Regions from separate parts of the Streptomyces auratus genome, predicted to be linked through region 3. Evidence: riboswitches for the same ligand, from Rfam matches in the RefSeq annotation. Region 3 holds a riboswitch; each other region holds the start of a gene.

Region 1 (9,504 bases), on a different contig from region 3:
CCCACGAGCACCGTGCCCAGGACATCGACGAGCGGGCCGCCAAGCGCTCCGAGCGCACCGTGGCTCTCCTCTTCGTCGTGTCGATGATCGCGACGGTCGCCTTCATCGCCTCGTATGTGGCGATCCCGATCGACAAGATCGTCTACATCTGGCCGATCGGCCACATCAGCGCGCTGAACTTCGCGCTGGGGCTGACCCTCGGTGCGGCGCTCTTCTGCATCGGCGCCGGCGCGGTCCACTGGGCCCGCACGCTGATGTCGGACGAGGAGGTCGCCGACGAGCGCCACCCGATCGAGGCGGCCCCCGAGGTCAAGGCCAAGGTCATGGCGGACTTCGCAGAAGGTGCGAAGGAGTCGCAGATCGGCCGCCGCAAGCTGGTCCGCAACACGATGTTCGGCGCGCTGGCCCTGGTGCCGCTCTCCGGCGTCGTCCTGCTGCGTGACCTCGGGCCGCTGCCCGGCACCAAGCTGCGGACGACGAACTGGAAGAAGGGCGTCCGCCTCGTCAACGCGTCCACCAACCTCCCGCTGCGTCCCGAGGACATCGCCGTCGGTTCGCTCACCTTCGCCAAGCCCGAGGGTCTGGAGGAGGACGACGAGGAGTTCGCGGAGAAGATCGCCAAGGACGCCCTGATGCTCGTGCGGATCCAGCCGCAGAACATCAAGGACAAGCACGAGCTGTCCTGGTCGCACGAGGGCATCGTGGCGTACTCCAAGATCTGCACCCACGTGGGCTGCCCGATCAGCCTGTACGAGCAGCAGACGCACCATGTGCTCTGCCCCTGCCACCAGTCGACCTTCGACCTCTCTGACGGTGGTCGGGTGATCTTCGGTCCGGCCGGTCACGCCCTGCCGCAGCTGCACATCACGGAGAAGGACGGCTTCCTGGAGGCCGCAAACGGCTTCGAGGAGCCCGTCGGCCCGAGCTTCTGGGAGCGCGGATGAGTAACGAGACGAGCGCGACCACCACGCGCCGTGGCCAGGCGCCACGGGGCGAGCGGATCGCCGACTGGGCGGACGGCAGGCTGGGCATCTACAGCCTCGCCAAGTCCAACATGCGCAAGATCTTCCCGGACCACTGGTCCTTCATGCTGGGCGAGGTCGCGCTTTACAGCTTCATCATCATCATCCTGACCGGTGTCTATCTGACGCTGTTCTTCCACCCGAGCATGGCCGAGGTGACCTATCACGGTTCCTATGTGCCCATGCAGGGAATCCGGATGACGCAGGCCTTCGAGTCGACGCTGAACATCAGCTTCGACGTGCGGGGTGGTCTGCTGATCCGCCAGATCCACCACTGGGCCGCGCTGGTCTTCCTGGCCGCGATGATGGTCCACATGATGCGGGTGTTCTTCACCGGCGCCTTCCGCAAGCCGCGCGAGGTCAACTGGCTGTTCGGCTTCCTGCTGTTCGTGCTGGGCATGTTCACCGGCTTCACCGGTTACTCGCTCCCCGACGACCTGCTCTCCGGCACCGGTGTGCGGTTCATCGAGGGCGTCATCCTGGCGATGCCGCTGGTCGGTTCGTACCTGCAGTTCTTCATCTTCGGCGGGGAGTTCCCGGGGCACGACATCATCCCGCGGTTCTTCACGGTGCACGTGCTGCTGCTGCCGGGCATCATGCTCGGCCTGCTGGTGGCGCACCTGATCCTGGTCTTCTACCACAAGCACACCCAGTTCCCGGGTGCCGGCAAGACCAACAACAACGTCGTGGGCATGCCGCTGCTGCCGGTCTACATGGCCAAGGCCGGAGGCTTCTTCTTCCTGGTCTTCGGTGTGATCGCGGCGATCGCCGCGATCGCCAGCATCAACCCGGTGTGGGCCATCGGCCCGTACCGCCCCGACCAGGTGTCCACCGGCGCCCAGCCCGACTGGTACATGGGCTTCGCCGAGGGTCTGGTGCGTGTCATGCCGGGCTGGGAGTGGAACTTCTGGGGCCACACCCTCAACTTCGGCGTGCTGATCCCGATCCTGATCTTCCCGCTGGTCCTGGTCGCCATCGCGGTCTACCCGTTCGTGGAGTCCTGGGTCCGCGGCGACAAGCGCGAGCACCACATCCTGGACCGCCCGCGCAACGTCCCGACCCGTACGGGCTTCGGTGTCGCCTGGCTGATCGCGTACTTCGTGATGCTGATCGGTGGCGGCAACGACCTGTGGGCCACGCACTTCCACCTGTCGATCAACTCGATCACCTGGTTCGTCCGGATCGCGTTCTTCGTGGGGCCGGTGCTGGGCTTCATCGCCACCAAGCGGATCTGCCTGGGTCTGCAGCGGCGCGACAAGGACAAGGTGCTGCACGGCCGCGAGTCCGGCATCATCAAGCGCCTGCCGCACGGTGAGTTCATCGAGGTCCACGAGCCGCTCGAACAGGAGCAGCTGCACCTCCTCACCCAGCACGAGCAGCCCGAGCCGCTCGAACTGGGCCCGGAGGTCGACGAGAACGGCGTGCGGCGCAAGATCCCGCGTACGCAGAAGCTGCGCGCCAAGCTCTCCGAGAGCTACTACGGCGAGGACAGCGTCATCGCCAAGCCCACGGTCGAGGAGTACAAGGAGATCACCAGCGGCCACGGCCACCACTGATCACCGCGGCGCCTCGTAGCGCACCGTAGGGAGCACGCCACCCAGAGGGTCCCGTCCGGACGGACGGGGCCCTCCGGCGTGTCCGGCGGCTCGATAGGGTGAGCGACAGAAGCAGGAGACAAACCAGGAGTGTGGACCATGAGCGTTGCGACCCCCTTTGGCGGCGACAGCGTGGCGGCCCAGACCTGGCCGGGCCTCCTGAACGCCCTGCTCGACGGCCGTGACCTCACCGCGGACGACACCGCATGGGCGATGGACAAGATCATGCGGGGCGAGGCCGGCGACGCCCAGATCGCCGGGTTCGCGGTGGCGCTGCGGGCCAAGGGCGAGACCGTCGCGGAGATCTCCGGCCTCGTGCGGACGATGTACGAGCACGCCCGGCTGATCGAGGTGCCCGGGCCGAGCGTGGACATCGTCGGCACCGGCGGCGACGGAGCCAAGACCGTCAACATCTCCACGATGTCCTCGATCGTGGTGGCCGGCACCGGCGCCAAGGTCGTCAAGCACGGCAACCGCGCCGCATCCTCGGCCAGCGGCGCCTCCGACGTCCTGGAGAAGCTCGGGGTCAACCTCGATCTCACCCCGCGACGGGTCGTCGAGGTCGCCGAGGAAGCAGGGATCACCTTCTGCTTCGCGGTGAAGTTCCACCCCTCGCTGCGGCACGTCGCCAACGCCCGGGGCCAGCTCGGCATCCGCACCACCTTCAACGTGCTGGGCCCGCTGACCAACCCCGCCAAGGTCCGCGCCCAGGCGACCGGCGTCGCGGACGCCCGGATGGCGCCCATCCTGGCCGGGGTGCTCGCCGAGCGCGGCTCCTCGGCGCTGGTGTTCCGCGGCGACGACGGCCTGGACGAGCTGACCACGACCGCGACCTCGCGGGTGTGGGTCGTCCGGGACGGCACGGTGCGCGAGGAGGCCTTCGACCCGCGGGACGTGGGCATCGACCTGGTGCCGGTGGAGTCGCTGCGCGGCGCGGACGCCTCGTACAACGCGGAGGTGGCGCGCCGGCTGCTCGACGGCGAGACCGGGCCGGTACGCGAGGCGGTGCTGCTGAACGCGGCGGCGGCGCTGGTCGCCCTGGAGCCCACCGATGCCCCGCTGGCGGAGCAGATCCGGGCCGGTATCGCCACCGCCGCCGCCGCGATCGACTCCGGGGCGGCCAAGCGGGCGCTGGAGCGCTGGGTGGCGGCCAGTAACGCCTGAGCGCCCGGTCACGCAGGGTGTGACGCAAGGCCCGTTCCGTCATATGGACCGGGCCTTGCGGCGTACCGGCGGTATGGCATGATTCTGCGCAGGTCACGAGTGACAGCGACACAGGCCCCGGCCCGCTGTCCGGCAACCCTCCTTCCGTGGCGGGGTGCCCCGGGTGATGACCAGGCCGCAGGCAGCGAGGTCTGCGGCAAGCGCGGATCCCTCGCCAGGGATCCTGGTCCTCGAGGGAGAACTTCCGTGAATCAGCGAATGCGATAGGGCTCGACGGCCCCTTCTCCGCATCCCTTTTTCCTTTCCGCTGCGGTGCCCCGACGGTTCCTTCCGTACGCCCGCCCGCAGCGAATTCGCTTACCTCTTACGGGAGTTCGCCATGTCTGTTGCCGCCGTTGCCGCCGACCGTTCCGTTTGTGCCCCGCTGCCGGTTCTCGGCCGGGATGTCCGCGTCCCGCTCGTGACCGGCGGCGAGGTCGACTACGCCGCGCTGGACTACGCCGCCAGCGCCCCCGCCCTCCAGCGCGTCTGGGACGACGTCGCCGCCTACGCCCCGTACTACGGCAGCGTCCACCGCGGCGCCGGATACCTCTCCCAGCTCTCCACCGACCTCTTCGAGAACAGCCGCCGGACGATCGCGGAGTTCCTCGGCTGCCGCGCCGACGACCAGGTGGTGTTCACCCGCTCGACCACCGACTCGCTGAACCTGCTGGCCGCCGCCCTCCCGCAGGGCACCCGGGTGTTCGTCTTCGAGACCGAGCACCACGCCTCGCTGCTGCCGTGGGAACAGCGCGCGGATGTCGCCGTGACCTACCTCAACGCGCCGCGCACCCCGCGGCAGGCGGTGGACACCCTGGAGAAGGCGCTGGCCGAGCGCGAGCCCTACGGCCCCGCGCTGGTCTGCGTGACGGGCGCGTCCAACGTCACCGGTGAGCTGTGGCCGGTACGGGAACTGGCGGCCGCGGCCCACGCGCACGGCGCGCGAATCGTGCTGGACGCGGCGCAGCTCGTCCCGCACCACCCCGTGGACCTCGCCGAGCTGGACGCCGACTGGGTCGCCTTCTCCGGCCACAAGCTGTACGCGCCGTTCGGCGCCGGTGTGCTGGCCGGCCGCGCGGACTGGCTGCAGGACGCCGCACCGTACCTGGCGGGCGGCGGCGCCAGCCGCAAGGTTTCCCGCCGTACGGACGGCGGGGTGGACATCGAGTGGCACACCACCGCGGCCCGGCACGAGGCCGGCTCGCCGAACGTCATCGGCGCCTACGCCATCGCCTCCGCCTGCCAGGCACTGACCGAGGCCGGTTTCCCGGAGCTGATCGCCCGTGAGCAGGAACTGATCGACCGCGTCCGGGCGGGCCTGGCCGAGGTGCCCGAGGTCCAGGTCCTCTCGCTCTTCGGCGCCGACGCCGCACGCGTCGGCGTCCTCTCCTTCGTCGTCGAGGGCTGGAACAGCTCACACTTCGCCGCGGCCCTGTCGGCGGAGTACGGCATCGGCGTCCGCGACGGCCTGTTCTGCGCCCACCCCCTGGTACGGACCCTCCTGGGCAGCGAGCCGCAGGACCCCGGGGAGTGCGGCGCCCCGGAGGCAGCCCCCGGCGAGCGATCGCTGAACGCCATCCGCGTGAGCTTTGGCGTGGGCACGCCGGATGAGCACGTTGACCGCTTCCTCCGCGCGGTCAAGGAACTGGTGACGGACGGCGCCACCTGGAACTACCGCACTGAGGACGGCCGTTGTGTTCCCGTGCGTAGCGCGGGTTGATTCCCACGTTTTCGGCTGTCCCGCCGTGGTGGTTTTTCGCCGTTGCGCTTTGCGGCGCGCCGCACGTTGTCGGCTGGCCCGCCGTCGGGGTGTTTCGCCGTTGCGCCTGCGGCGGGCGTGGGTGGTCGGGTGCGGTGCCGCTCCTCCGGACTTCGTCCTGCGGCGCGGCCCCTCCCGTAGTGGGTGGGAAGAGGCCGGTGGGGGCGGGCCCCGGCCGTCGTCTGCGTGTAGTCGAGGGATGAGGTCCGCCCCCACCGGTCTTCATCCACCCCCAACGGGAGGGGGCGGACCGCAGGACGGAGTCCGGAGGGCCGGTCCCGCAGCCGATCAGCCAGCGCAGCGGCAACCAGCCCGCCGCAGGCGCAACGGCGACAAACACCCGCGGCGGGCCAGCCGACAACGTGCGGGTGCGCCGCCGAGCGCAACGGCGAGAAGAACCACGGCGGGACAGCCGAAAACGTGGGGAAAAACAGGCCTACGCGTCGAGGCCAATCGCAAAGGCGGCCTCAAGGTCGTGCTGGGAATACGTGCGGAACGCGATGTGCGTCTCCGTGGAGGCGACGCCGGGGACCTTGCTGATGCGGCCGGGGATGACGTCCGCGAGGTCGTCATGCGCGGCCACCCGCACCATCGCGATCAGATCGTGGGCTCCGGTGACCGAGTAGACCTCGCTGACCCCGTCCAGGGCGGCGATCTTCTCGGCGATCTCGGGGATCTGGTCCACGCTGGTCTTGATGAGCACGATCGACGTGATCACGGCTGGCTCTCTCCCTCGGTCGCCCGGTCGTTCCGCCTGGTGGCCCCCACACTATCCCTCCTGTAGCGGGCCCAGGCGTAGAGGAAGCCGAGCGCGAACCCGATGACATGGGCGAGGTAGGCGACCCCGGGGCCGCGCGGGTCGTGCTGCGCGGCCTGCCACTGCAGGAAGAACCAGAACAGCAGCACCATCCAGGCGGGAAAGCGCAGCGGCAGGAAGAACAGGAAGGGGAAGACGCTGGTCACCCGCGCTGTGGGGAAGAGATAGAGGAAGGCCCCGAGCACCCCGGAGATCGAGCCGGAGGCGCCCACCAGCGTCTGGTCCGAGGAGGCGTGGGCGGCCGCGTAGCCGAGCAGCGCCAGGTAGCCGATGATGAGGTAGAAGGCGGCGAACGGCAGCCGGCCCATGCGTGCCTCGGCCATCCCGCCGAAGACGTAGAGAAAGAGCATGTTGCCGAGCAGGTGCAGCCAGCTGCCGTGCACGAACAACGCGGTGAGCGGCGTGATCAGTGCCCGCACCGAGCCGCTCCACAGATCCAGCGGGATCACGCCCCACCGCTCGAAATACGCGGTCTGGGCCTTCAGCAGGGCATCACCGGTGCCGTATATCCGGTTCAGGCCGGATGCCGGGCCGATCACGAAGACCGCGCAGCACAGGCCGATCAGCGCATTCGTCAGCCGCGAGAACACCGCGGTCAGGGACCGGGTGGCATGCGGCGGACGGGGGAGGAGACCGGACGAGCGGGGTGAGCGGGGAGAGGGGGCCGGCGCCGTCATGAAGTGATCATTGCTCAATGGGGGCAATCGGGACAGAGCGCCTCGCCGCATCCCGGCACCCGGGCGGGCCCGCACCGGCCCCCCGTCAGGCCGTAGGGTTACAGGCAGTACTTTGCGTATTTCCGCAGTCCGACGGCGCACCGCGTGAACGGCGCAGCTGCACGAGATCGACGAGCACGAAAGAGGACGACAGGATGTCTGTTCCCCTGCCGACGGACGGAACCCGGTGGCGCTGCACGCTGTGCGGCAACCTCACCCGTTTCGACGTGACCCGCCAGGCCAAGGTGGTGGAGTACGTCCATCTGGACCTGGCCGGCGAGCCGAAGGTGGAGGAGCGCGAGGTGCTCAGTGAGAGCATCGAGTCCGTGCGCTGCCGCTGGTGCAACGCGGTCGACCAGATCGAGCTGGTGGACCGTCCGGGCGCGAACGCCTGAGATCGGAGCGAGGCAGCCGTGGTGGAGCGTCCAGAAGGGGAGCCGGGGGCACAGCGTGACGACGTACCCGAGGGTGCGGCGGATGAGGTGCTCGACCGACCGCTGCCCGAGGGCGTACGGCGCCGGGTCGTGGCGCTCACCGCGGAGTCGTTCGGCGCGCTGACGGTTGCCGAACTCCCGCCCCCGCTGCGGCAGTACGCCCGTTTCACCCCGACTCGCCGGGCCAAATTCGCCGGAAATGCGATGGCTTCCGCCTTGGAGGGCGATGCGGTCTTCCGGCAGCGCATCGCCGGCAAGCTGCGCGAGGCGCAGCCGGAGCTCGCCGCGGCGCTGGAGCACGGCAATCCGCCGGCGGCCGCCGAACCCCTCGATGTCGCGGCGGCCGCCTATGTGCTGCGCCCCGAGGGCTGGGTCAAGCTCGTCGCGGCGGCCGGCGAGGAGGCCCAGCGGGCGCGCGCCGAGCGGGCCGGCGAGGAGGCCGAGCGGGAACTGGCCCGGCTGCGCGAGGAGCTGGCGCAGGCGCGCGGCGAGGCCCGTACGGAGGCCGACCGGATCCGGGCCGACCTGGACACCGTCCGCAAGGAGAACGAGTCGCTGCGGCGCAAGCTGCGCAGCGCGCTGAGCGACGTCAAGCGCGGTGAGGCCGCGGTGCGCAAGGCCGACGCCGCCCTCGCGGAGACCCGGGACCGGGCGGCCACCGAGAAGACCGCCGCGGACAGTGAGGTGCGCCGGCTCAAGGCCCGGATCGCCGAGGCCGAGACGGCGCTGGAGACCAGCCGGCGGGCCGCCCGCGAGGGCCGCAGCGTCGAGGACATGCGGGTGCGGCTGCTGCTCGACACGGTGCTGGACGCGGCCCAGGGGCTGCGCCGCGAGCTGGCGCTGCCGCCCGCCAACGTCCATCCCGCGGACACCGTCGAGGCGGTCGCACCGGGCCGGATGACGCCCAAGGACATCGCCACCCGGGCGCTGTCGGAGATGGACCCGGCGCTGCTCGACCAGCTTCTGGCGCTGCCGCAGGCGCATTTGGTGGTGGATGGCTACAACGTCACCAAAACCGGCTATCCGACCATGCCGCTCGACAAGCAGCGCCTGCGGCTGCTGGGCGGTCTCGCGGTGCTGGCGGCACAGACCGGCGCGGAGATGACCTGTGTCTTCGACGGGGCGGAGCTGGCAGCGCCGGTGCTGCTCGCACCGCCGCGCGGCGTACGGGTCCTTTTCAGCAAACCGGGCGTAACGGCCGATGAGTTGATTCGTCAGCTGGTTCGGGCCGAACCGCCCGGCCGTCCGGTCGTCGTGGTCTCCACGGACCGGGAAGTGGCCGACGGGGTGGCCAAGGCCGGGGCGCGGCCGGTGGCATCGGCCTTGCTGCTCAAGCGACTTGCCCGAACCTGACGCCCGCCGGGCCCCTGGCGCCGGAACCGCCGTCCACCGCCTGTTCTCCGTACCTGAGCGTCAGTTGACGCTCACTGCCTGTGTGACGTTGGTAAAGGATGGGGCTGGTGGCGCAGAAATTTCCCCTGGGGATTTGAAGCGATCACAGCTCGGTTACTAAGGTCAGGCCCGAACCTTCATGCAGATGATTATCCAACCGGGATGATCAGTGAAGGTACCGCCGAGTCCGCGGCGTTCACGCGGAGCCGGGGTCTCACCACCCCCCACTTCCCGGTAGGCGGCTGGAGGAAGAAGGAGCTCGCCCCCGTGGCGTCCCACCGTCGACCCAAGCAGCCGAGCCGTACCCGCGTGACCGTGCTCACCGCCACCGCCGCAGCGGCCGTCGCCCTCTCGTCCCAGGCCGCCCAGGCCGACCCCCACCAGTCGAAGAAGGACGTCAAGTCCGAGGTCGACAAGCTCTACAACGAGGCCGAGCAGGCCACCGAGAAGTACGACGGGGTCAAGGAGCAGCAGGACAAGCTCCAGAAGGAGGTCGGCGACCTCCAGGACAAGGTCGCGCGCGGCCAGGGTGAGCTCAACCAGCTGCGCAAGGGTCTCGGTGCGGT
Region 2 (9,504 bases), on a different contig from region 3:
CCGCGGCGACGACGGCGCGCGCCTGCTCGGGATCGTGCGGCGTGACGTACCCGACGTCGGCGGAGCGGGCGACCAGCCGGAACGGGGCACCGGTCGCGCTCTCGTGTGCGAGTGCGCTCACCAAGGGCTGGCCCTGCGGCGGCCGGGGCGTGATCGAGGGCCCCTTGACGCTGAAGTGCTTCCCCTCGAAGTCGATGTAGTGCAGCTTGTCGCGGTCGATGAAGCGGCCGGTGGCGACGTCCCGGATCTCCGCGTCGTCCTCCCAGCTGTCCCACAGCCGGCGTACCGCTTCGACGTAGTCGGCGGCCTCGTCCAGGAGGTCGGCCGTCAGTTCCCGCACCGCCGGGCTGTCGAGGTCCCCGAGGCCGAACCTGGGGAACGTGCGGCGTCCGAAGTGCGCGGCCTCGTTCGGGCGCGCCGTCACCTGCACGCGCAGACCCGCGCGACCGGTGCTCACGTAGTCGAGCGTGGCGATCGCCTTGGAGATGTGGAACGGCTCGGTGTGGGTGGCCACCACGGTCGGCACGAGCCCTATGTGCCTGGTCAGCGGTGCGACGCGGGCGGCGACGAGGACGGCGTCCAGCCGTCCGCGCACCTGGTCGGTACGCCCGTCCGGTTCCAGGCGGTGCGAGGACTGGAATCCGAGCGAGTCCTCGATCGTCACGAAGTCGAGCAGGCCGCGCTCGGCCTCGGCGACGAGATCGGCCCAATAGCCGGCGGTGAGCAGGTCCCGGGGGCGGGCCACCGGCTCGCGCCAGGCGGCAGGGTGCCAGCCGGCGCCGTCGAGCGCGACGGCCAGGTGCAGCGGAGCGGATGATGAGGGCACGGTGGAGGGTCCTTCCTGAGGGGACATACGTACCGGGAGGGAATGGGTTCAGCTCACGAAGCGCAGCGGATCGGTTGTGGGAGCAGTCGACGGGCCGCGGCGAAGGCTCCGTCGTGATGCACCAACGCCGTCGCGTCCTGACGCACCGCGCCGGTCTCGACCTCGCCGACGACCAGCAGGTGGTCGCCGACGGACTGACGCAGCGTCACACGTGCGGTGAGCCAGGCGGGTACGTCGTCGAGTACGGGCAGGCCGTCCTCGTGCTCGGTCCAGGCGATGCTCTGGAACCGGTCGACGCCACTGCGCGCGAATTGCCCTGCCACTTCCGCGTTCTGGGTGCCAAGGAGGTGGACGGCGAACCGGTCGGCTTCCCGTACGGCCGGCGCGGTCGATGCGCCGAGGCCCAGGCAGAAGGACACGAGAGGTGGCCGCAGCGATACGGAGGTGAAGGAGGTGGCCGTGAAGCCGGCCGGGCCCGGGACGGTGATCACCGTGACTCCGGCTGCGTGGCGCCGCAGGGTGCGGCGGAGTATGTCGTCGGCGGCAACGTTCTTGGCGGCAACGGCCGTTGAGGATCGGCCGGGGCGGTTCTCGGGGGTGCTCATGTCGGTTCCCTTCGGCGTCTGGGCGTGGTCGGGCACGGCGTGGTCGGGCACGGCGGCCGCCTGTTCAGGGCGCCGGTGCCGGATGACAGCCCGGGGTACGCACCAGCAGGAAGTTCGTACGGCGGCGCAGGGTGAAGCCGATCGACTCGTAGAGACGGATGGCCGTGGTGTTGCTCGCGAGTGTGTGGAGGAAGGGGGTCTCCCCGCGTTCCCTGATCCCGGCCGCCACCGCCCGGACCAGTCGCGTGGCCAGGCCCTGGCCACGGTGTGCCGGGTGGGTGCAGACGGCGCTGATCTCCGTCCAGCCCGGCGGATGCACGCGTTCCCCCGCCATGGCGATGAGCTGTCCACGGTGCCGGATGCCGAGGTAGGTGCCGAGTTCGACGGTGCGGGGCCGGAAGGGGCCCGGCTTGGTCAGGGCGATCAGGTCCAGGATCTCGGGGATGTCGTCGAGCCCGAGCCGCACCCCTTCGGGGGCTGGTTCGGCGCGCAGCCCGGTGTCGACCAATTGGACACCCTGCCCTGTCTCCACGATCTCCCATCCGTCGGGGACGGCCCGCGCTCCCGTGACGGCGGTTTCGGTGTCCGGGCCGACCAGCGCGGCCAGGTCGTCCCAGGCCCCCGGGTCGGCCGGGTCGGCGAGGGCGGTGAAGGGGCACACGTCCAGGGGGTAGCGGGCGGCGCGGCCGACGCGCTCGGCGATCCGGGCGTGCGGGCCGGTCAGCGCGGCCCAGACGGCGTTGTCCAGGACGTGCGGTTCGGCCGGGCTCTGCGCAGGGGAAGGAGAGACGCTGGTGGACATAGCGGTGAGCAGGCTCCGTGTCATCCGTGGCATCCATGGCATCGGTGTCGTCCGTGGCGGACATGGTGGGCCGGTGCGCCCGGGACTCGGCGGGACGCCGGAGTCCCGGGCGGCAGACGCCCGTGCGAGCGTTGATCAGGAGTTGTCGAGCGGCAGGCCGGGCGGGTTGACCTGGGAGGTCTTGACGGCCTCGTTGGAGAGGTTCCAGGCGTCCAGCCACTTGGCGTACTGGCCGTGCTTGATCAGGTAGTTGATGGCCTCGGCGACCGGCTTGGCCAGCCCGCTGTCCTTCTTCGACGTCGCGGCGATCAGACCCTGGAGCTTCGCGCCCGCGCCGGAGAACTTGCCGGCGCTACGGGTCGCGTTGGGGGTATTCGCCGTGTGGGTGGTGTGGTAAGCGATGCTGGGGTTGGGGCCGAAGTGGGCATCTATCTTCCCGCTGTTCAGCGCCAGGTAGACACTGTTGTTGTCCGGGTAGTACTTGACGGTGAGGTCCTTGCCCTCCTTCTTCAGCTTCGCCTTCCACTCCAGCAGGACCTTCTCCTGGTTGGTGCCCCGGCTCACCGAGACCGTCTTGCCGGCCAGGTTCTTGTAGTCGCCGTCGAAGTTCCAGGTGCTTTCCTTACGTACCTCGAACCCCAGGTTGTCCTGCCGGTAGGTGGCGAACTCGTACTTCTTCTTGCGCTCCTCGGTGTCGGTGACGTTGGAGAAGGCCGCGTCGACCTTGCCGCTGTCGATGCCGACGAACAGGTTCTCCCAGGTCGAGTTCTTCAGCTCGGGCTTGAGGCCGAGGACCGCGGCCACCAGTCGGCCGAAGTCGGGCTCGGATCCGGTGAGCGTCTTCTGGTCGTCGCCGACGAAGTTCAGCGGAACGGAGCCGGTGGGCAGGGCGCCGACGCCGACGACCAGCTTGCCCTTCTTGGCGATCGACTTGGGCAGCTTGGCGCTGATGGACTTGACCTCGGAGACCTTGAGCTCGGTCTCCTTGGCGGCACCGTTGGAAAGGGCCCCCACGGTGACCGTCCCGGACGGCTTGCTGTCGGACGTGCCGGCCGCGTCGCTGTTGCCCCCGCAGGCGGCGAGGCCGGTGACGAGGGTGGCGACGGCGGTGCCCGCGGTGAGGCCGCGGAGGAGTCTGCTGCGGAGGCTGAGGGTGCGCATGGCGGTCCTTGGTTCGGTGAACGGTTGCGGTGACGTGCTGCTTGTTCTTCGGTGACGTGTGTGGGGGGCTGCGGTGGTGTGGGGGTGCACGAGCCCGGGCGGGGCGCGGGCAGTGGGACGTACGGCGGAGGTCAGAGCACCTTGCTCAGGAAGTCCCTGGTCCGCTCGTGTTTCGGGTGGTCCAGCACCTCGGAGGGCGGGCCCTGTTCGACGATCCGGCCCTCGTCGAGGAAGACGACCTGGTCGGCGACCTCACGGGCGAAGCCGATCTCGTGGGTGACGATGATGAGAGTGGTGCCGCTGGTGGCCAGGTCCTTGATGACGGCCAGCACCTCACCGACAAGTTCGGGATCGAGCGCGGAGGTCGGTTCGTCGAAGAGGATGACCCCCGGCCGGAGGGCGAGGGCGCGGGCGATGGCCACCCGCTGCTGCTGGCCGCCGGACAGCTGCCGCGGATAGGCGCCGACCTTGTCGGCCAGGCCCACCCGGCCGAGCAGTTCGCGGGCCAGCTCCTGCGCCTCGGGCTTGGTCAGCTTCCCGGTCGCCACGGGAGCGGCGGCCACGTTGTCCAGCGCCGTCAGATGCGGGAAGAGGTTGAAGTGCTGGAAGACGAAGCCGATCCGGCTGCGCTGGCCCAGGATGACCCGTTCGCTCAGCTCCTTGAGCCTCCCCCGGCCTGCGGACGGGGGGACCCCCGCCTCGCCGCGCTCGCCGTGCCGGCGGACGCCGATCAGCTCACCGTTCACGCTGACGTACCCGACCTCGGGCTTCTCCAGGTGGTTGATCACCCGAAGCAGGGTGGATTTGCCGGACCCGGACGGCCCGAGAATCACGGTGACCTCGCCGGGCGACACGGTCAACTCGACGCCGTCCAGCACCCGGTGGGCGCCGTACCACTTGCGCACGCCGTGCACCTCGACCGCAGCAGGTCGTATCTCGGTGGTGTCGGTGATCTCAGTCAGCTCGGTGCTCTCAGCGGTCTCGGTGGTCATATCGCCGCCTCCCTTTGGGCTCGGGCCCGCAGATCACGCAGTCCCGTCCGCACCTTCTGCAATGGCGTCGGCGGAAGGGTGCGCGTCGCGCCCCGGGAGAAGTGCCGCTCGACGTAGAACTGCACGACGGAGACCCCACTCGTGAGGATCAAGTACCAGACGGTGGCGACCAGCAACAGCGGGACGATGTCACCCGGGTAGGTGCTGCCCATGCTCTGCGCGGAGCCGAAAAGATCGAGCAGCGACACGTAGAAGACGAGCGAGGTGCTCTTGATCAGATTGATCAGCAGATTGACGTAGTTCGGGGTGATGGACCGCAGAGCCTGCGGGAAGACGATCTTCGTGAACTGATAGCTCTTCGGCAGGCCGAGTGCCCATGCCGCCTCGTGCTGCCCCTGGTCGACCGCGAGGATGCCGCTCCGCACCACCTCGGACGCGTACGCCGCCTCGTTCAGACTGAGTCCGACGACCGCGACGACGACGTCGGTGGCGAGCCGGGACTCGTCGAAGGTGAAGAAGGCGGGCCCGAACGGAACCCCGAGGCTCAGTGTCTTGTACAGCGCGCTGAAGTTGTAGAGGAACAGCAGCACCACGATCAGCGGAACCGATCGGAACAGCCATGTGTAGGTCCAGCTGACCGCCCGCAGCATCGGGCTCCGGGAGAGCCTGCCCAGGGCGATCAGGATGCCGCCGAGCAGACCGAACACGGCGCTGTACGCCGTCACTTCGAGGGTGACGAGCAGACCGTCGAGGATCGTCGGACGCAGGAACCAGTACGAGAACCGGTCCCACTGATAGAAGGGGTTGGTCACCAGTCCGTGGGCGAACTGGGCGACCAGCACCAGCACGATCGCCGTGGCGATCCAGCGACCTGGTCTGCGCAGCGGCAGCACCCGCTGTGCCGCCGGTGGCCGCGGTGCGGTGTCGTCGCCGGGCCGTTCGGCCTCGGCAGGACCCACGGTACGAGGCTCGGAGGAGGGTTCGGGGGTCTCCTCGGCAGGAGGCGCTGAGGCGAGGAATGCGACAGCGCCAGGGGGTTCACTCATGGAGGGCTCCAGCGAATTCGGACACCCCGGACCGCGGACGCGGCAACGGCACGGCCGAGCCGGCAGGGCTCTGCGTGACGATGCGCGCGGGGATGCGCGGAACGGGGGCTGGGCAGGAAGGGAGCACACCGCGAGAGCGGTGGCATCAAAGATTCAGAAAACCGTCAGCCTTGGCAGCAGGCACGGCAGGCGCAGGTGCCGGTACACAGTGCGCTGCTGACGCGGAGCAGATCGACCGACCGGTTCGCGCACAGCAGCAGGCAGCCGCGACGCCGCCATGCGGCCGTCTCGAAAGCTGCGTACATTCCGTCACCGTCACTGTTCCGGCCCCATGGGGGCTCGCGCTTACCGAAGGGCTTCCGGTCCGGTCGTCACCTGGGGCACCCCACCGCGGCGCGAGGGTTGCCGGTCAGCAAGCCAGGGCTTGTCGCTGACACTCATGACCGATCTGCGGCGTAAGTTAGACAGATCTCGGACATGGTTGTCAAAGCCTGCCCGACCTGTGGGACGACAAACCGAGTCGGGGCGGACCTGGTGGGCTGCACCAACGCCTGGAAGCAGCGGGAAGAATCGCCCCGCTCGGCTACCAGGGCAGCCACCAGCGCGGTCACTCCTCCCTCCGCCAGAAGCGCACCTCGCCAGGGCCTGTGACCGCCCGGCTGCCCACAACGCCCGCGCCCTCTGATTCGAACCCCTGGGGACATCCCCGACACTCGGGGCGTGCCAAGGACATTCCGACGATTCGCGCCGCCGGCATGCGCTTCTTCTCGCTGGTGAAGGTGGACGTCCAGCGCAAGGAGGGCGCCCCAAACCCGGTGCCGATGGAAACCGAAGAGGAACCACGTCCAGCATCCGACTGGGCCGTGCCCCTGCACGTTCAGCTGTTCCCGGTCCCCTTGTGTCCTGCACACCCACCCCTCCCACGCCGAGCTGCTGATCGACATCAACGACGGCAGCGTGGAGAAGGGCCCCGCCACCAAGGGGCCGGCGCCCGCGAAGGTGGACGACAAGGGCGGTTCGGTCGCCCTCGGCTGAAGCAACGGGCGCCGCCGCCCGGTCCCCCGTCATCCAGGTCAGCGGCCGCCGCGCAGTTGTCGCCAGCCGGCCAGGACCTCCTCCGTGGTGGTGATGGTGGCGACCAGGGCGAGGGTGTTGCGGACCATCGCGGGGGTGTACTCGGCGGGCACCCCCGCGATGGCGTCCGCGGGCACCACTGCCGTGTAGCCCAGGTTGACCGCGTCGAACACGGCGTTGGGGACCGCCACGTTCGCCGACACCCCGGTGACGACGAGCGTGCGGCATCCGAGGTTGCGCAGCAGCGCGTCCACCTCGGTGCCGGCGATCGGCGAGAGGCCGTGCAGCCGGCGCACGACCAGGTCGTCCTCCGTCACGGGAATCGGATCGGCGACACGTACCGCCGTGGACCCGGCGAACTGCTGGACGGGCAGCCGCTCGGCCGCCTTGAAGAGGCGGGCGTTGTGGCTGGCGCCGCGGCCGTCGGGACGGCGTTCGGCGATCGCGTGCAGCACCTGGACGCCGGTGTCGTGGGCCGCTGCCACCAGCCGTGCGACGTTGACCAGCGCGCCCGACGTGCGGGCCGCCTCGGCCAGTTCGGGCAAAGCGCTGTCCGGGCCGACCACACCGCGCTGGCACTCGACGGTCAGCAGCACCGTCGAGGCCGGGTCCAGTGGCGCGCCGAGCCGCGCGGCGTGCGAAGGCATCGCATTCCCCTCTGGCGGTCCGATTCCCTGACGGGCCGGTTCACGACGGGTGAGAGTAGCGGCCATTGCGTACGCCAGGAAGGGCCCGCATGCTTTCTGACACGCAGTCAGTTGATGGATGTGTGTGGGATGAGTATCGGGTGAGCGGGGCGGTGCCCGCAGTAGGGGCTGCCACACGGCGGAGGGCGGGGACGGATGGCCGACACACAGCGGCGCGGGCGCCGGATCATGATGACGCGCGGCGAGCTCGATGCGTTCCTCGGGACGCAGCGCACCTGCCGGGTCGCGACGGTCGGCGGCGACGGCGCACCGCACGCCGGCGCGCTGTGGTTCGTCTGGGACGGTACGGCGCTGTGGCTGTATTCGATCACTCGCAGCAGGCGGTGGGCACAGCTGGGCAAGGATCCGCGGATCGCGGTGGTCGTCGACGACGGACACGAGTACGGCGAGCTGCGCGGCGCCGAGCTGACCGGCCGGGTGGACTTCGTCGGGGAGTCCCCGCGCACCGGCGAGCCCTGCCCTGAGCTGGACGCCCCTGAGCGGCTCTTCGCCGAGAAGTACTTCGGAATGCCCCGGATGCCGCACGACGGCCGCCACGCGTGGCTGCGTCTGACACCCCGGTCCGTCGCGTCATGGGACTTCCGCAAGATCCCTGGGTGAGCGTGGCGGGCGGACCTCAACTCTTGACGGCCTCTGCGATCTGCAGGGCGGCCTGGGCGGGCGTGAGGTGCGTGGTGTCGACGACCTCGGCCTCGCCGTGCAGCCACGTGCGGGCCGCCTCGGCGTAGGGCTCAAGATATTTGAGACGGAATGGGGAGGGGCCAAGAAGAGTGTCCCCCTCGATGCGTCCACGGAGGGTGTCTTGGTCAGCGTGGAGGACGAAGTGCCGTACTGGAATGGCATGTTGGGCGAGGCCCGTGCTGATCTCGCGCCAGTACTCCTCGACCAGGACAGTCATGGGCATCACCAGAGTGCCGCCGGTGTAGTCGAGTACGCGGCGGGCGGTCTCGACTACGAGCGGCCGCCACGGCGGCCAGTGCTGGAAGTTGTCCGTCCCGGGCAGCCCTGGCGTGATGTCCATGAGTGTCTCGCCGACCTTCTCGGCGTCGAACACCCGTGAATCCGGGATCAGCTGCTGCACGAGTGCGCTGGTCGTCGTCTTGCCTGCGCCGTGGGTGCCGTTGAGCCATACGATCATGGGCCCCAACGCTAGCGCTGTGCGGGCCGCGGGAACGGGCACGGGCACGGGCACGGGCACGGCAGAAATCCGGCACGGCTTCAGGGTGGTGTCAACCACCAAGATCAGATGTCACCTCTCTCGAAAAGTCGTACCGGCTGAAGTTGATCTCCGTGGGGAGATCGCGTTGTCAGTGGTCTCTGCGAGAGTGGTGTCGGTCAGCCCGTTTCGCGCCGGCAGGGGTGCGGAAGCGGACGGCCCGGCCGTGACGGGCCGGGCGCCGACGAGGACGAAGGAGATCCGGTGAACGTGCTCTTCCCCGCGCTGCGGGATGCTTCGCCCGCCCCCGCGCTGCGCTTCGGCGACCGTGCGCTGAGCTATCAGCAGTTGGCGTCGGTGGCGGGCGCGCTCGCCGAGCGGATCGCCGGCGAGAGCCGAATCGCCCTCTGGGCGACGCCGACGCTCGAAACCTCGGTCGGGGCGGTGGCCGCGCTGCTCGCGGGGGTGGCCGCGGTGCCCGTCAATCCGAAGATCGGCGAGAGCGAGCTGGCGCACATCGTGGCGGACAGCGCGCCGTCGCTCGTCCTGGCCGAGCCGGGCGCCGATCTGCCGGGGCCGCTCGCCGCGCTCGCCCGTGTCGACATCGAGGCCACGGAGCCTTCCGAGGGCGCCGGACCCGCCCTGCTGCCGGCCGAACCGGGCGACGAGGCGCCGGCCCTGATCGTCTACACCTCCGGCACGACCGGGCCGCCCAAGGGCGTCGTCCTCCCCCGGCGCGCCCTCGCGCACACCCTGGACGCCCTGCAGGACGCCTGGCAGTGGACCGCCGACGACGTCCTCGTCCACGCCCTGCCCCTCTTCCATGTCCACGGCCTGATCCTCGGCATCCTCGGCCCGCTGCGCCGCGGCGGCAGCGTCCACCACCTGGGGCGCTTCAGCACCGAGGCGGTGGCGCGGGAGCTGTCCGCGGACGGGACGATGCTGTTCGGCGTCCCGACGATGTACCACCGCCTGGCCGCGGAGGCCGGCCAGGATCCCGTCCTCGCCAAGGCGCTCTCCCGGGCGCGGCTGCTGGTCTCCGGCTCGGCCGCGCTGCCGCAGACCGATCATGAGCGGATCGCGGCCGCCTGCGGCCGGCGGGTGATCGAGCGCTACGGCATGACGGAAACCCTCA
Region 3 (9,504 bases):
TTCTTCGCGACCTCCTTGACCAGCTCGGCGCCGATCTTCTCGTACGGGTCCTCGAGCTCGATCTCCTTGGCGATGGACACACCATCGTTGGTGATCGTGGGGGCGCCCCACTTCTTCTCGAGGACGACGTTGCGGCCCTTGGGGCCGAGGGTCACCTTGACGGCGTCGGCGAGCTGGTTCATCCCGCGCTCGAGACCGCGCCGCGCCTCCTCGTCGAACGCGATGATCTTGGCCATGTGAAGTGGTCCTCCCGGACTAATGGGGTCTCCCCTGCTCGAACGCAGTTGAGAGCGTGGGGAAGGATTTCTCCGGACCGCGCTGGCGCCCGCGACGGACGGCCTACAGACCCGGGTGGTTCCTTGCCCCACCCGGCCTGCGGGCCTCACCGACCCGGTCCTTCGTAGCACTCTCACTCGGAGAGTGCTAACGCCAATGATTAGCACTCGCAGGGTGCGAGTGCAAGCGCCCACCGGGAGGGTGCCCCCTACGAGGCAGACAGCAGAAGGCCCGTACCCCCTCGGGGGCACGGGCCTTCCGTGACGCAGCAGTCGGTCGGCGCCTCAGCCGGCCACCCGGACCATGTCCGCCTGCGGCCCCTTCTGGCCCTGCGAGATCTCGAACTCGACCCGCTGGCCCTCCTCAAGGGTGCGGTAGCCGTCCATCTGGATCGCGCTGTAGTGGACGAAAACATCCGCACCACCGTCGACCGCGATGAAGCCGTACCCCTTCTCCGCGTTGAACCACTTGACGGTGCCCTGAGCCATGCCTAACTCCCCTATTACTGGCCCTTGCGCAGGACCGCACTTCGCGGACCCGGGTCAGACCTCACCCCGCGAATGGCCCGTGGGGTGTGCGCCGGAACGCGTCGACCGCCGCTGAATGTATCTGCACAGATGCCCAGAGCAACAGGTCAATCGGACGAGAATTCTGGGGCCGGAGAATCGGCAATATGAGGTGAAATCCCAGTTCTCCAGGGCAAGTCGGGCCGGGCGTAGCACACATAAGCGACAAATATCGCTCACACTTCGAGCACAACTGATCGCTGTCTCATATGCGTTCGGCACGCGTACGGTGATATCCGGAGGGGGATCACCCCAATAGTATCTCCTTTCACAACATGGAATTGCCCCGTCCGCTTTCTGGCGGACGGGGCAATTCCGGTCAAGCAGGAGAAGAGTTGGCGCAAATCAGCAGCCGCCGGCGACCGCCGGAATGATCGAGACGCCCGCACCGTCCGGGGTCGGCGTTTCCAGACCCTGCTCGAAGCGCACATCGTCGTCGTTCACGTACACGTTCACGAAGCGGCGCAGCTTGCCGGCGTCGTCCAGCACACGGGCCGCGATGCCCTGGTGGTTCCGCTCCAGGTCGGCGATCACCTCGGACAGGGTCGCGCCCTCGGCGGTGACCTCGGCCTGGCCGCCGGTGTAGGTGCGGAGGATGGTGGGGATGCGGACCTTGACGCTCATGGTTCTGCCTTCCGGGTGGTGCGGAGTACGAGTTCGGGGGCGGGGGCGGTGCCCGTCCGCGGACGGGCCGACGACCTCAGCCGGCCAGGCCGGCCGCGCGGAACGCGTCCAGGTCCGGGCGGATCGTGGCCGTGGGCCCGGAGGTCGGGGCGACCGCGTCCAGGGTCTTGAGGCCGTCACCGGTGTTGAGGACGACGGTGGTCAGGGACGGGTCGAGCAGGCCGTCCTCGATCAGCTTCTTGGTCACGCCGACGGTCACCCCGCCCGCGGTCTCCGCGAAGATCCCCTCGGTCCGGGCCAGCAGCTTGATCGCGTCCACGATCTGCTCGTCGTTGACATCCTCCACCGCACCGCCGGTCCGGCGCGCGATGTCGAGCACGTACGGACCGTCGGCCGGGTTGCCGATCGCCAGCGACTTGGCGATGGTCTTCGGCTTCTGCGGGCGCACGACGTCGTGCCCGGCCTTGAAGGCCGTGGACACCGGCGAGCAGCCCTCCGCCTGGGCGCCGAAGATCTTGTAGGGCTTGTCCTCGACCAGGCCGAGGGCGATCAGCTCCTTGAGCCCCTTGTCGATCTTCGTCAGCTGCGAGCCGGACGCGATCGGGATGACCAGCTGGTCCGGGAGCTGCCAGCCCAGCTGCTCGCAGATCTCGTACGCGAGGGTCTTGGAACCCTCGCCGTAGTACGGACGCAGGTTGACGTTGACGAAGCCCCAGCCCTCGCCCAGCGGGTCGCCGATGAGCTCCGAGCAGAAGCGGTTGACGTCGTCGTAGTTGCCCTCGATGCCGACCAGGTCGCCGCCGTAGACCGCGGCCATGACGACCTTGCCGGCCTCCAGGTCGTGCGGGATGAAGACGCAGGACTTGAAACCGGCGCGGCGGGCCGCGGCGCCGACGGCACCGGCGAGGTTGCCGGTGGAGGAGCAGGAGAGGGTGGTGAAGCCGAAGGCGCGGGCGGCCTCGACGGCGATCGCCACGACGCGGTCCTTGAAGGAGTGCGTCGGGTTGCCGGAGTCGTCCTTGACGTACAGCCCGCCGGTGACGCCCAGCTCGGCGGCGAGCCGGTCGGCCTGGACGAGCTTGGTGAAGCCGGGGTTGAGATTGGGCTTGTCGGCCACGTCGGCGGGGACGGGCAGCAGCGGGGCGTAGCGCCAGATGTTGTCCGGCCCGGCCTCGATCTGCTTCCGCAGCCCCTCGGGGTCGCCGCTCGGCAGGTCGTACGCGACTTCGAGCGGCCCGAAACATTCCTGGCACGCGAAGATCGGACCGAGCGAAAAGCGCTGTCCGCACTCACGGCAGGACAGCGCTGCGGCGGGGCCCAGAGCGACGGTGGGGGTGTTTTCGGTGACTTGCACAGCCATGGAGGCGAGGCCCTTTCTCCTCATCTTCCTCGCGACGAATCTCGCCACGAGACGGATTTGGCACCTTCCCTAGCCGGGAGCCTCGCGCGCGGGACGTAATCGAGCGTCCTTGCGGCAAGACCGGCTGGAGGGTTGCCGGGGCTTCAACGGGCCGTATCCCTCTGCCCCTCTGGATGAGCGGTATGGCACTGGGCCGAAACCCAGGCGTTTGTGGCACGGACCCCGACATGCGACGGTCATCCGCGTTGTTCAAGACTGTAACCGACGGCACTGACAGTTGAGATAGTCGTCCGAACCGCGAGATGGATCACAAGGGCCGCCCTCCGGCGGCGACCGAGGAGTCGTAGACGTGCTGGAAGAGGTGGAGCGCTGGCTGCGCGGCCGTTCCTGGTCCGCCGCGGACCGCCCGCTGGAGCAGCTGCTGGAGGCCAAGCGCCAGACGGGCCGGACGGTCAGCGTCGTCCTGCCCGCGCTCGACGAGGAGGCCACGGTCGGCGCGATCGTGACCACGATCCGTGACACGCTGATGACGGACGCGACCGGGCTGGTCGACGAGCTGGTGGTGCTGGACTCCGGCTCCACCGACCGCACCGCCGAGGTCGCGGCGGCGGCCGGCGCCCGGGTGGTGCACCGCGACAGCATCCTGTCGCGGCTGCCCGCGCTCCCCGGCAAGGGCGAGGTGCTGTGGCGCTCCCTCCTGGCCACCACCGGCGACATCATCTGCTTCATCGACGCCGACCTGCGCGAATTCTCCGCCACCTTCGTCTCCGGCATCATCGGCCCGCTGCTGACCGACCCGGACATCCAGTTCGTCAAGGCGATGTACGACCGCCCCCTGGAGACCGGCCCCGGCGGCATCGACGCCGGCCAGGGCGGCCGGGTCACCGAGCTGGTCGCCCGCCCGCTCCTCAACCTCCACTGGCCCCAGCTGGCCGGCTTCGTCCAGCCCCTCGGCGGCGAGTACGCGGCCCGCCGCTCCCTCCTGGAACGGCTCCCCTTCCCCGTCGGCTACGGCGTCGAGCTCGGCCTGCTCGTCGACGCCCTGCACACCGTCGGCCTCGACGCCCTGGCCCAGGTGGACGTCGGCGTCCGCAAACACCGCCACCAGGACGGCCAGGCCCTGGGCCGGATGGCCGCCGCCATCTACCGCACCGCCCAACTACGCCTGACCCGCGGCCACTTGGTGCGCCCCCGGCTCACCCAGTTCGACCGCGGCGACCAGGGCTTCATCCCGCGCACCACGGACGTGGACACCGAGGAACGCCCCCCGATGACCGAAATCCCGGAGTACGCGGCCCGCCGGGCGGCGTGAGGGGTCACGCCCTTGGCCGCTTCCATGCGTTTGCGGGGATCTGTAGCGGGTTACTGTCGCGACATGGTGTCCGAGCGCAGTGCGGTGCAAGCAGGTGCCGAGGTTCTTGTTGCGTCCAATCGTGGGCCGGTTTCCTACAGCCTGGGGGAGGACGGGACGCTCACCGCCAAGCGGGGCGGGGGCGGGCTGGTGTCGGCGCTGTCGGCGATCGGGCCCGAGACCGATGCGGTGTGGGTGTGTGCCGCGCTCGGCGGCGGGGACCGGGAGGCCGTACGGCGGACGGGTGGTGCGCTGGAGCCGGGCGACACCGGTGGACAGCGTGTCCGGATGCTGGACATCCCGGCCGAGGTGTACGCCGCCGCCTACAACGGTGTCGCGAACTCCGTGCTGTGGTTCGTCCACCACATGCTCTACCAGACACCGCTGGAACCGGTCTTCGGCGCGGAGTTCCGGGCGCAGTGGGCGGCGTACGAGGCGTACAACGCGGCCTTCGCGGACGCGCTGGCCGACGGCGCGGCTCCCGGCGCGGCCGTCCTGGTCCAGGACTACCACCTGGCGCTGGTGCCCGGCATGCTCCGTGAGCGCCGCCCCGACCTGCGCATCGCGCACTTCTCGCACACGCCGTGGGCCCCCGCCGAGTACTTCGCGATACTCCCCGACGACATCCAGCGGCAGCTGGCGCTGGGCATTCTCGGTGCGGACCGGGCGAACTTCCTCACCCACCGGTGGGCCGAGAACTTCCTGGCCTGCGCCGAGACCGGGCTCGGCGGGCAGTGCGAGCGCGTGCGGCCGGAGGACGGGCCGCCCGGCATCGTCGCGCTCGTCCCGGAGCGCAAGGCGCACACGACGTGGATCGGTGTGCACGGGCTCGGCGCCGACGCCGATTTCCTGCGGGAGCGCGCGCACCGTCCCGACGTCGAGGAGCGGATGACGGCGCTGCGCGCACAGATCGGCGGGCCGGACCGCAAGACCGTGGTCCGCGTGGACCGCACCGAACTCTCCAAGAACATCGTGCGGGGCCTGCTCGCCTATCGGCAGCTTCTCGCCGACCGCCCCGAGTGGCGCGAGCGGGTCGTGCACATCGCCTTCGCCTACCCCTCGCGCCAGGACCTCGCCGTCTACCGCGAGTACACCGCGGAGGTCGAGCAGGTGGCGGCGGCCGTCAACGCCGAGTTCGGGACGGCGGATTGGCAGCCCGTCGTGCTGCACGTCAAGGACGATTTCGCCCGCTCGCTGGCCGCCTACCGGCTCGCGGACGTGGCCCTCGTCAACCCGATCAGGGACGGGATGAACCTGGTCGCCAAGGAGATCCCGGTGGTGTCGGACACCGGCTGCGCGCTGGTCCTGTCGCGGGAGGCGGGCGCGCACGAGGAGCTCGGTGCGCATGCGCTGACCGTCAATCCGTACGACGTCATGGGGACCGCCGAGGCGCTGCACGAGGCGCTGTCGATGGACGACGCCGAGCGCGCGGCGCGCACCGAACGGCTGGCCGCGGCGGCCACCGCGCTGCCGCCCGCCCAGTGGCTCCTGGACCAGCTGCGGGAACTGGGCGGCTGAACCGCGGAGTTCGGGCGACTGGTCCGCGGGCTTCGGGTGGCCGATCCGCGGAATCCGGGCGCCGTGTCGGGGCCGGGGAACGGCGCCCGCCGTCAGGGGGTGCCTGCCCCTACGGGATGTCCGCCACTACGGGGTGTCCGTCCCGCTCGTGTCCAGTCGGGCCGCCAGGGCGCCGAGCAGGCCGACGACTCCGGCCGGGCCGTCGACCACCAGGTCGGCGCGCTCGGCCAGTTCGGCGACCTCGGTGCTGCCGCTGCAGACCAGGACGCCGGTCAGCCCGTCGGAGCGGAGTTTCTCGACGGCCGCGAAGGCCGCCAGGTCGCCGAGGTCGTCACCGGCGTAGAGGACGGTGGCGGCGCCGGTCTCCCGGACCCAGTCGGCGAGCGCGACGCCCTTGTCCATGCCGGGCGGGCGGAGTTCCAGGACCAGCCGGCCGGGTTCGACGATCAGGCCATGGCGTTCGGCGAGGGCGGTGAGCGGGGCGCGCAGCCGGTCGAAGGCGCCCTGCGGGTCGGTGGCGCGGCGGGTGTGGACGGCGATGGCGCGGCCGCCCTTGCGCTCGATGGCGGTCTCGACCCAGGTGCCGTGCCAGACCCCGGAGGAGTCCAGGACGCCGGGGAGTTCGGCCTGTATGGCGGCGACGCCAGGGTGGGGCGGCGGGGCGTGGACGGTGCCGGTGGCCGCCTCCCAACGCTCGGCGCCGTAGTGGCCGAGGACGGTGAGGTGGTCCAGGCCGGGGACGTCCGCGAAGCCCCCGAGGCGGACCGCGACGGTGGCCGGGCGGCCGGTGATCACCACGGCGGCGCGCAGCCGGGGCACCAGACGGCCCAGGGCCGCGACGGCACCGGCGTGGGCCCGGGCCTTCTCCGGGTCGGGGACGATCTCGGCGAGGGTGCCGTCGAAGTCGAGGGCGATGACGGCGCGTTCCGGGTGGGCCAGCAGCGCGGCGAGGCCGTCGCGGCCGGCGGGGGTGTGCGGAGTCGGCACGGACCCCGGTTCGGGGGTCGGCTGGGAGTGCGGCGCGGCGTTCGGGGGGCTGCCCATGCGCCGACCTTACCGGCGTGCGGCGGGCGCCGGGGGTACCTCGCGACGCGAGCTGGGAGGGCGTACGGGGGCACCGCGGCGGCGGGCGCGGAAGGCGTCGCCCTCCGCGGCAGGCCCGGCAGTCGTCCCCGTCAGCGGCGCGTGCGGCGGGCGTCGCGTATGCGGCGCAGGCGGTTGACCGTGACGGGGTCGTGGGCGAGCGCGCGGGGGTCGTCCAGCAGGGCGTTGAGGAGCTGGTAGTAGCGGGTCGGGGAGATGCCGAGCTGTTCGCGGATGGCGCGCTCCTTGGGGCCGGGGCCCGGCCAGGAGCGGCGCTCGACGGCGAGCACCGCTTCGTCCCGGGCGGTGAGCTGCGGGGAGCCCTCGTCGGGCCCGGGCCCGACGGGCTCTCGCTCGTCGCCCGGGCCGCCCGTCTCCGCCGTGGCGCCCGTCATCACGCTTCCACGATAAGCGCACCGTCGGACAGCGCCCGGCCCGCCGCCGCGGGGGACGGCCGCCGGCGCCCCCGCCCGTCCCTGGTCACTCGGTGGCGCTGTCGGCCGCGTCCGCGGTGTTCTGGATGTCGGTGAGCACCCCGGACGGGTTGCCGTTCGGGTGGACCGCGGCGCCCATCCTCGCCTTGACGGTCTTGGAGATCAGCGGCCAGGAAGTCTTGTTCGCCGGGTAGAACTCGGCGCTGGCGAGCTGCTTGAGGAAGCCGTGCAGCTTGGTGTACTTGTCGTCGGCCTGCATCGCCTGGGAGGCGGAGGTGGTGACGGGCAGCAGGCCGTATTCGCCGGAGAACTTCTCGACGTTCTTGTCGCTGTAGACGTAGTCCAGGAACTTGCCGGCCTCGGCGCGGTGGCCGTTCTGCTTGAACGCCATCATCCAGTCGGCGACGCCCATGGTGGCCTTGGCCTTGCCCTTGGTGCCGGGCAGCTCGACGGTGCCGTAGTCGATGCCCTTGGCCTCGGCCTGCTTCATCAGGGTGGGGTGGCCGTTGAGCATGCCGACATCGCCGTCGGCGAATGCCTGGAACGCCGCCCCGCGGTTGAGCTTGGCGGGGTCGGTGCCGGTCAGGCCCTTGCCGACGAGGTTGTCCTTGAGCCAGGTGAAGGTCCGGACGTTCTCCGGCGAATCGATCGTGTACTTGCCGATGCTGTCGGTGTAGCCGCCGCCCCCGCTGAGCATCCACATCAGGGTCTCGGCCTGGGTCTCCTCCGGGCCGAGCGGCAGCGCGAACGGCATCTTGACGCCGTGTGCCTTCAGCAGCTGGGCGTCGTGGGCGATGTCGTTCCAGTTCTGCGGCGGGGCGGTGATGCCGGCCTGGGCGAACAGCTTCTTGTTGTAGAAGAGCCGCCGGGTGCTGGCGCCGAACGGCAGGCCGTACTGGACGCGCTTGTATTCGCCGGCCTCCTCCAGGGAGGGGGTGAAGTTGGCCTGGGTGGGGATGGAGAGCAGCTGGTCGGCGCTGTAGAGCTTGCCCTTGGCGGCGTAGTCGGCGTAGGCGCCGATCTGTGCGAGGTCCGGGGCGTGGCCGGCGTCGACCATGTCCGCGACCTTCTTGTCGACGTCCGTCCAGCTGTAGACGTGGACGTCGATCTTGATGCCGGGGTGCTTCTTCTCGAAGCCGCGGGCGAGCTGGTCCCAGTAATGCTGGGAGCCGTTGGACTTGCCGTCGCCGTAGTCCGCCGCGACCAGTTGGAGGGTGACGTCACCGCCGGAGCCGCTCCCGCAACCGGTGAGCGTCATCGTCATGGTGGTGGCGATTGCCGCTGCCGTCAGGCCCAAGTACCGCCGCTGCACTGCTGTTCCGCCTTTTGTTCTGAATTCCGCACTTGCCGGGCCCTCGCCCGTTTGCCGGAGGGGTGTCCCTCATACGGCATGAAGTACGAGTCTCTCCCGAGCCCTTTACAAGGTCTACACCACCCCCCTCCTTCTCGTTCCACACCGGCTTCCGGGCGGCCGGCCGGGCGCGATCCCTCCGGGTGCGATCCGTCCGGCGAGTGGACTAGACCTTTCACGCCGGATCGCGCGAAACTGTTCCCGTGAGACACGTCATCGCCCTTGATGTGGGCGGCACCGGGATGAAGGCCGCCCTCGTGGGGGCGGACACGGGGACCTGCGGGGAGACCTCCGCCGGCCGGCCCGTGCTGCTCCACGAGGCACGGCGCCCCACCGGCCGAGAGCGCGGCCCCGACGCGGTCGTCGAGACCATCCTCGGCTTCGCCGCCGAGCTCCGTGACCTCGGCACGGCCCGTTACGGCGCCCCCGCCGCGGCCGCCGGCGTCGCGGTGCCCGGCATCGTCGACGAGCGGGCCGGCCAGGCCGTCTACGCCTCGAACCTCGGCTGGCGGGACGTCCCGCTGCGGGCGCTGCTGTCCGAGCGGCTCGGCGGGGTGCCGGTCGCCCTGGGCCATGACGTCCGCTGCGGCGGGCTGGCCGAGGGCCGGATCGGGGCCGGGCGGGACGCCGACCGGTTCCTGTTCGTCCCGCTGGGCACCGGGATCGCGGGCGCCATCGGCATCGGCGGCCGGATCGAGGCCGGGGCGCACGGCAGCGCGGGCGAGATCGGCCACATCGTCGTACGGCCCGGCGGGCTGGAGTGCGGCTGCGGTCAGCGCGGCTGTCTGGAGACGGTGGCCTCGGCCGCGGCGGTGGGCCGGGACTGGGCGGCGGCCTGCGGGGATCCGCTGGCCGGCGCGGCGGACGCGGCCAAGGCCGTGGCGTCCGGCGACGAGCGGGCCCGCGCCGTGTGGCACCGCGCCGTCGACGCCCTCGCCGAC

Evidence for each region. Region 3 has a riboswitch for S-adenosylmethionine ahead of thrC (threonine synthase). Riboswitches for the same ligand answer to the same signal wherever they lie in the genome.
Region 1: linked by a shared signal. The riboswitch ahead of BKA18_RS09455 (aminotransferase class V-fold PLP-dependent enzyme) and the one ahead of thrC (threonine synthase) in region 3 are both predicted to bind S-adenosylmethionine.
Region 2: linked by a shared signal. The riboswitch ahead of BKA18_RS03955 (amino acid ABC transporter permease) and the one ahead of thrC (threonine synthase) in region 3 are both predicted to bind S-adenosylmethionine.

The regions. Positions count from the first base shown of each region.
Region 1 is NZ_JBNGCB010000001.1:2,203,115-2,212,618, reverse strand. Features, by position in the region: gene qcrA (cytochrome bc1 complex Rieske iron-sulfur subunit) at 1-944, shown strand, start outside; gene qcrB (cytochrome bc1 complex cytochrome b subunit) at 941-2,578, shown strand; gene trpD (anthranilate phosphoribosyltransferase) at 2,717-3,781, shown strand; SAM riboswitch class IV at 3,873-3,990, shown strand; gene BKA18_RS09455 (aminotransferase class V-fold PLP-dependent enzyme) at 4,161-5,540, shown strand; gene BKA18_RS09450 (Lrp/AsnC family transcriptional regulator) at 6,016-6,297, opposite strand; gene BKA18_RS09445 (rhomboid family intramembrane serine protease) at 6,294-7,073, opposite strand; gene BKA18_RS09440 (hypothetical protein) at 7,268-7,507, shown strand; gene BKA18_RS09435 (NYN domain-containing protein) at 7,526-8,899, shown strand; gene BKA18_RS09430 (C40 family peptidase) at 9,206-9,504, shown strand, end outside.
Region 2 is NZ_JBNGCB010000001.1:958,612-968,115, forward strand. Features, by position in the region: gene BKA18_RS03930 (LLM class flavin-dependent oxidoreductase) at 1-853, opposite strand, end outside; gene BKA18_RS03935 (flavin reductase family protein) at 880-1,431, opposite strand; gene BKA18_RS03940 (GNAT family N-acetyltransferase) at 1,496-2,233, opposite strand; gene BKA18_RS03945 (ABC transporter substrate-binding protein) at 2,369-3,394, opposite strand; gene BKA18_RS03950 (amino acid ABC transporter ATP-binding protein) at 3,526-4,386, opposite strand; gene BKA18_RS03955 (amino acid ABC transporter permease) at 4,383-5,432, opposite strand; SAM riboswitch class IV at 5,769-5,877, opposite strand; gene BKA18_RS03960 (cysteine hydrolase family protein) at 6,506-7,153, opposite strand; gene BKA18_RS03965 (pyridoxamine 5'-phosphate oxidase family protein) at 7,349-7,813, shown strand; gene BKA18_RS03970 (P-loop nucleotide/nucleoside kinase family protein) at 7,830-8,351, opposite strand; gene BKA18_RS03975 (acyl-CoA synthetase) at 8,634-9,504, shown strand, end outside.
Region 3 is NZ_JBNGCB010000003.1:443,072-452,575, reverse strand. Features, by position in the region: gene groL (chaperonin GroEL) at 1-236, opposite strand, end outside; gene BKA18_RS21635 (cold-shock protein) at 561-764, opposite strand; gene BKA18_RS21630 (MoaD/ThiS family protein) at 1,188-1,466, opposite strand; gene thrC (threonine synthase) at 1,543-2,826, opposite strand; SAM riboswitch class I at 2,844-3,006, opposite strand; gene BKA18_RS21620 (glucosyl-3-phosphoglycerate synthase) at 3,176-4,138, shown strand; gene BKA18_RS21615 (alpha,alpha-trehalose-phosphate synthase (UDP-forming)) at 4,202-5,695, shown strand; gene otsB (trehalose-phosphatase) at 5,822-6,739, opposite strand; gene BKA18_RS21605 (DUF3263 domain-containing protein) at 6,871-7,173, opposite strand; gene BKA18_RS21600 (ABC transporter substrate-binding protein) at 7,259-8,524, opposite strand; gene BKA18_RS21595 (ROK family protein) at 8,767-9,504, shown strand, end outside.